One region of the Frankia sp. AgPm24 genome, then DNA from elsewhere that is predicted to be linked to it. Evidence: riboswitches for the same ligand, from Rfam matches in the RefSeq annotation. Region 1 holds a riboswitch; the other holds the start of a gene.

Region 1 (3,376 bases):
GCTGCGGATTCCCGGGGCCTTCTTCCAGCTGGCCGCCCGCCCCTGGGAGACCGGCGCCAGCGTGCGGCCCGTCGCCGGTGCGCCGCCGGCCCGCCAGTCCGATCCACTTCGCTCCGGCGGGCCAGGTGGGTCGGGCGGTCCGGGTGGCCTGGGCGCAGCGGGTGGCCCGGGTGGTGCGGGGCAGGGCCCGAGCGGCGGGCTGCTCGTCGAGCAGGACACCGCCCGGCTGCGTTACGACGATGGCGTCTACCTCGCCCATCAGCGGCGCCGGATCACCAATATCGGCGACGAGCCCGTGACCCGCTACCTCATGCGCATCTCCGTCGATCGCTTTCCCGGTGACCAGGAACGGGCCGCACGTCTCTACCGCAGCGATCCGCTGCGGTGGGAGGAACTGCGGCTGCGCGCCCACTGCGGGCAGGAGGAGATGGCCTGGCAGGTCAAAACCGACTGGGATGCCCTCAAAGAGGTCTGGCTGTTGTTCGAGAACAGCAGTGGACGATTTCCGCTCTATCCGGGTGAATCAGCCTGGATCGAGTACTCCTACCAGGTCGGTGAGCAGAAGTGGGGCCCGTGGTTCCAACGGGCCGTCCGGGTACCGACGAGCAGCCTGTCGGTCGTCCTGGACTTCCCCGCCCAGGTCGACCCGGTGGTCTGGGGAATGGAGACCTCGATGACCGCGGACGCGTTCGCGTTCCGGACCGCGATCGCCCGGGCGGACGAAGGCGACCGGCGGATCTTCACCTGGTCGACCAGCAATCCGCCGCTGCACGCCCGGTATCGGCTGGAATGGAACTTCCGGGCTGTCTCCGACGGTCGGAATCCGGATACCGGCGAGCAGCGTGAGACCACCGGTCCACGGCCCAGTGAACAGATGGCGGCGGCGGGCATCGTCCAGGTCGATGATCCGGCGCTGGCGCAGCCGGCCCGTTCCTTTGATCTGCCGGCCGAGGCCGAGGACGCCCGGCGCGTGGTCGCCGAGCTGTCCTCGGCGATGGAGCGGGTCTCCGCCCTGCACACCTTCGGTAAGGGCATGGGGATCGCCGCACCACAGATCGGCATCAACCGGGCCGCCGCGATCGTGCGCTCCGCCGACGCGGACATCCTCACCCTGCTCAATCCGCGGGTCATCGAGTCCTCGCCGCAGACCGACGAGCAGTACGAGGGCTGTCTGAGCTTCTTCGACGTCCGCGGGCTCGTCCCCCGGCCCCTGGAGCTGCACGTGGAGCACACCGACATCTCCGGACGCCGGCGCATCACCGTCTACCGGCAGGGCCTCGCCCGCCTGGTCGGCCACGAGATCGACCATCTGGTCGGCCGGCTCTACACCGAACGGATGCGGCCCGGCAGCACCCCGATCCCCGTGGAGCAGTACCGCGGCACCGGCTCGGCCTGGACCTACACCCCCTGATCCACCACTACACGTGACCGTCGGGCCGGTCGGGCCGGCCGGCGGTCGGCCGAACGGACACCGGCCGTGGCCGCACGCCCAAGTCCGAAAAAAGCGATACCGCCCACTATGGCGGACGTACCCGTAAACAACGTACAGTTCATGAAGCCCCACCCGATACGGAAATTATTCCGGGCACGCGAGCGCCTTCACGAACGGGCGACCCCGAATGCCACCAGGGTGTCACGGAAAGCAGTTCACGGCACGCAGGGAGACCGGGCACCGGGCAGACCGTGTTATTCTTTCGCCAGCGTGGCGGAACAAATTCAAAATCGGTGTTCCAATGCCCCGGCAGAGCCGACTAGAATCGAGCGCATGCGCCCGCGCGATAATCGGCGGAAAAGATCGAAGCGATAATCCGGAAGGTATTGTGGCCATCTTCACGGACCCTTGATTTACCCCGGTCACGCCCAGCTATGTTCGTAGCCATGTCGTCGACTGACGGCAGACGCCGGGTGGCACGCCGAATCCTGCCCCCGCCCGGTAGGAACCAAACCTGTGGCAGGAACGGGGGAACCACTTCCGGGCGTCGAAGGCAGACGTCCTTGGGGTGAAGCCGCCACTGGTGGCCGGGCATTCCCAGCCCGAACCCGACAGCTCACCTCGCAGGCGTGGGGAAGGACAATCTATGTCCAACGCTCGTACGCTCGGTCGGGGCCTCAACCGGATCAAGCTTGGCACTCGTGCCGCCGTTCTCGCCGCCACTCTTACCGCCTCCGTGGGCGGTGGGCTGGCGCTCTCCCAGCCGGCCAGCGCCGCCCCGAACGCGGATCATTTCCTGCGCGCCGTCATTCCCTGCGAGTCCGGTGGCAATCCCCACGTGGTCAACTCCATCGGCGCGGGCGGCCTGTTCCAGTTCCTGCCCAGCACCTGGCACGGTCTCGGTGGCCGGGGCCTGCCGCAGCACGCCAGTGTCGGCGAGCAGTGGCAGATGGCCCGCAAGCTCTACGCGCAGGCCGGCACCAGCCCGTGGTACGCCTCGAAGCCCTGCTGGGGTCACCGGATCTGAGGCCCCGACACCGCGCCGACATCCGCTCTCGGCCGGTTCTGATCCGCACATGATCGATCGGATCGTGCTCGACAGATCGTGAGCCGACCGGCGCGAGGCGACGCGACCCAGCGCGCGGCACATCAGGCCCCGCCCCTCCTCTCGGGGGCGGGGCCTGATCCGTGCGCGGTGCGGGGCTCAGGCGCCGCGTCGGCGGCGGGCGATCTCCGCGAGGGCCACCGCGGCCGCGACACCGGCGTTCAGCGACTCGACCGCGCCGACCATCGGGATCCGCACCGTCACATCGCAGCGCTGCTCCACCAGCCGGGACAGGCCCCGGCCCTCGGAGCCGACCACCAGGACCAGCGGATCGGTGGCCATGGCGAGCTCGTCCAGGCTCAGCGCGGCGTCGGCGGCCAGCCCCACCAGGAACAGGCCCGCCTCGGCGTAGGCGGTCAGGGTGCGGGTCAGGTTGGTGGCTCGGGCGACGGGCAGCCGCGCCGCGGCCCCGGCCGACGTCTTCCAGGCGGACGCGGTCATCCCGGCGGCGCGCCGCTCGGGCAGCAGGACACCGTCCGCGCCGAAGGCCGCCGCCGAGCGCACGACCGCACCGAGGTTGCGCGGGTCTGTCACCCCGTCCAACGCGACCACCAGGCCAGCCGCGGTGGAGCCGGAACGCGCCGATCCGCCCGCACCGGGCCGGACCCGATCGAGCAGGTCATCGGGATGGGCATAGCGGTAGGGCGGCACCGCGAGCACCAGCCCCTGATGCGGGGCGGTGCCACACAACCGGTCAAGATCGGGCCGGGCGGAGTCGACGACGGAGATGCCGCGGCGCGTCGCCAGCCGGCGGGCCTCGTCGAGACGCTCGTCGAAATCCAGGCCCGCGGCGACGAACAGCGTCGTGGCCGGAACCCCGGCGCGCAGCGCCTCCACGA
Region 2 (3,376 bases), on a different contig from region 1:
CGGTTGATCCTCGTCGGGCCGATGCCGGCACCGGTGGCGGCGTAGCCGGCGGTCGGGTTGGACGAGGTGACGAACGGGTACGTGCCGTGGTCGACGTCGAGCAGGGTGCCCTGGGACCCCTCCAACAGGACGACCTTGCCCTCGCGCAGGGCGGTGTCCAGGATGAGGCCGGTGTCGGCGATGTGCGGGCCCAGGCGCTTGGCGTACTCGGCGTACTCGTCGCACACCTCGTCGAGTTCGATCCGGCGCCGGTTGTAGACCTTGACGAGGACCTGGTTCTTCTCCCGCAGCACGAGCTCGAGCTTCTTGCGGAAGATGCCCGGGTCGAGCAGGTCCTGCACGCGGATGCCGGTGCGGGCCACCTTGTCACCGTAGGTCGGGCCGATGCCGCGACCGGTGGTGCCGATCCGGGCCTTGCCGAGGTAGCGCTCGATCACCCGGTCCAACGCCCGATGATGCGGCATGATCAGATGCGCGTTGGCGCTGATCAGCAGGCGGGAGACGTCGATCCCACGGGCGGCGAGGCCGTCCATCTCGGTGAGCAGCACGCCGGGGTCGATGACGACCCCGTTGCCGATCACCGGGATGCAGTCGGCACGCAGGATGCCACTGGGGATCAGATGCAGCGCGTAGCTGTCCGCCCCGATGACCACCGTGTGGCCGGCGTTGTTGCCGCCCTGATAGCGAACGACGTAGTCGACGGCGCCGCCCAACAGGTCGGTCGCCTTTCCTTTTCCCTCGTCGCCCCACTGGGCGCCGATGAGGACGAGAGCGGGCACTCGGGCGAGGTTACTAGGGATGACCGCCGCGCGTGGCCGAAGTGTCAGGTCAGACAGCGTCCGACCGTACGGACCGGCTCCGCGGGAGGCCTCCGACGGGCCTCAGACCAGGCCGAGGACGCCGGCGACGGTGGGGTCGCTGTCGGCGAGGAAGGTGCGGCAACGGTCGGCCTCGGCCGTCTCGCCGATGACGGCGGCGGCCTGGCCGAGGACGGCGAGCGCACGCAGGAAACCGCGGTTGGGCTCGTGGGACCAGGGGATCGGACCGATGCCCCGCCAGCCGGCGCGGCGCAGCACGTCCAGCCCCCGGTGGTAGCCGGTGCGGGCGTAGGCGTAGGCCTCGACCGTGCGACCCGCGGCGAAGGCCTGTTCGGCGAGAACCGCCCAGGCGGCGCTCAGCTCCGGCGTGGCCGCCGCGACGGCGCTGGGATCCTCACCGGCGGCCAGCGCAGCGGTGGCGGCCGCGTCCGAGGGCAACCGCGTGGGGGGCGGGCCGGACAGCAGGTTGTGACCGGCCGCGGTGCCGCCATGGCCGCTGTGGCTGCCGTGGCCCGAATCCGACGAGGTCATCATGACCTCATCCTGCCGCACCCGGTCGTGCGGTGCCGCACCGGGTCAGGAGCGGACGGTGACGTTCCACAGGTTCTCGCCGACCACACCGGCCTGCCCGTCGCTGGTCCGGGTCAGGTAGCCGTACAGCGCGGCGATGCCCTGCGACTGCGGGCCGAACTTGCCGTCGACGGTGAGCACGAAGCCCTTGTTGCGCATCGCGGCCTGCCAGACGAACGCATCGGGCCGGACATCCCCGCCGTAGCTGGCGTTCAGGACGGTGCCGCTGAACGAGCCGTCGCCCATCTCCTGCCGGGCCCGGTCGAGGGTCATCGGCGGTTCGGCCGGGGTGAGGGCCTGCTCGATGACGTCACCGGAGCCGGAGCCGACGCTCGCCGGGCCGTTGTTGACCAGCCCCATCTTGCGGGAGCAGGACGGCCACGGCTGCCAGCCACGGGAGTTGTACAGCTTGGCGGCGGCCTCGTCCTGGGTGGCCGGGGATGCCTGGTACGGGCGGCCGGAGTAGCCCAGGCCGTGCCAGGTCTGATCATCGAACTGGTAGGCGCCGGTGAAGCCGTTGCCCGTGTTGATCGCGTAGTTGCCGCCGGACTCGCATTGGCGGAGCTTGGCGAAGTCGTCAGCGGTGGCGGCCCCGGCCGGACTGGCGCCGACCGCGGTGACCGCGAGGCCGCTGCCCACCAGGGCGGTGACCGCGCCGGTCGTACGCAGGATACGGGTCGCAGCCGAGGGGGCCTGCGCTGCCCGGTGCTTACCTCCACGCCGTGCTGACGGCATGTCAGTCCAATCCCGTGTCGCCTGCGGGGTGAGCTGTCGGGTTCGGACTGGGATGGCCCGGCCGGCGTGAGCCGACTTAACCCCAAGGACGTCCGGAGACGCCCGGGAGTGGTTCCCCCACTCCTGCCCATGTCGGTGCGCTCGGCCAGCCGCCTGGACAGTGGGCAGGACTCGGCGTCCGTCCCGACGGCATCGCCTGATGGCGAGTGAGCGGCACTCTAGCGATACCGGTCCAGGCCGTGCAAACCGGGGTGGTTCGTGGCAACCGGGCGACCCACGCACAGGGCGTGGCCCGGACGGGCCGCCCGATCGTGGAACACCGGTGCACCTCAGGGGTCGCCCCCGTGTACCCGAAGGGTTGGCCGGGTAGTACCTCGGTGCTGGGGGTGCCCCGGTGGGGGGTGGTGCGCCCGACCGGCCCCGTTGACTCCCGCGCGCCGGAGATCGTCCGGGCTGTGCGGGGGGACCGGTCGGGTCGTGGCGTCACGCTGCCCGGCCTGTGCGGCCGGGGTGGGACGGCTGGCGCCGCCCGGGGCTTGTGTCCCCATGACCCGGGCGGGTCGGACCAGATGCGGATGGTGCCGGATGGCGGCGTCGCAACCGGTCCAAGGACGCGTTGTGGGTGGCGTCCGGCTCAGTGCGGTGCGGCGGGTGGCTCAGCCGAAGGTGGCGTGCCATGTCGCCGGTCCGACGACACCGTCGGCGGCGAGACCCCTGGCGGACTGCAGCGCGCGGGCGGCAGCGGCGGAGCGTGGGCCGAAATGACCATCTGGGACGAGCGGGTAACCGATCTGGCTCATCCGCGCCTGCCAGGCTCGTACGTCGGCGCGGTTCTGCCCGGCCAGCGCGGTCGAGAGGGTACGGGTGTACGAGGGCGTCGAGAGTGCCGCGGGGGCGACGGTCAGCGCGCCGCGCTGCGCGGTGCGGGACGCCTGCACCGCCGCGCCGGACGAGGAGCCGCCGGCGAGCTGCGCCGTGCCCATGCCACGGCCGCAGACCGGCCACTGCCCGAAGCCGGAACGCTGGGCCAGACGCAGCGCGGCCTCGTCCTGGACCGCGGGTGCGGCCTGGTGCGGCAGGCCGGTGTAGCCGAGGCTGCGCCAGGTGCTGGCCGAGAACTGGTACGCCCCGAAGTAGCTGTTGCCGGTGTTCGTCGTGTAGTTACCGCCGGACTCGCACTGCCGCAGTCCTTCCCATGTGGTCGCCGCCTGCGCTGGACCGGCGACGGCGAGTGAACCGCCGACCGCCGCTGC

The links. A riboswitch is a leader RNA that binds a small molecule or an ion and turns the genes downstream of it on or off. The one in region 1 is predicted to bind cyclic di-AMP.
Region 2: linked by a shared signal. The riboswitch ahead of MXD61_RS02595 (transglycosylase family protein) and the one ahead of MXD61_RS03955 (transglycosylase family protein) in region 1 are both predicted to bind cyclic di-AMP.

The regions. Positions count from the first base shown of each region.
Region 1 covers NZ_JALKFW010000005.1:171,636-175,011, forward strand. Annotated here, with positions in the region: gene MXD61_RS03950 (peptide deformylase) at 1-1,411, shown strand, start outside; cyclic di-AMP (ydaO/yuaA leader) riboswitch at 1,902-2,076, shown strand; gene MXD61_RS03955 (transglycosylase family protein) at 2,079-2,459, shown strand; gene rlmB (23S rRNA (guanosine(2251)-2'-O)-methyltransferase RlmB) at 2,637-3,376, opposite strand, start outside.
Region 2 covers NZ_JALKFW010000004.1:99,343-102,718, forward strand. Annotated here, with positions in the region: gene MXD61_RS02585 (adenylosuccinate synthase) at 1-779, opposite strand, end outside; gene MXD61_RS02590 (DUF3151 domain-containing protein) at 882-1,349, opposite strand; gene MXD61_RS02595 (transglycosylase family protein) at 1,395-2,123, opposite strand; cyclic di-AMP (ydaO/yuaA leader) riboswitch at 2,126-2,271, opposite strand; gene MXD61_RS02600 (transglycosylase family protein) at 2,780-3,376, opposite strand, start outside.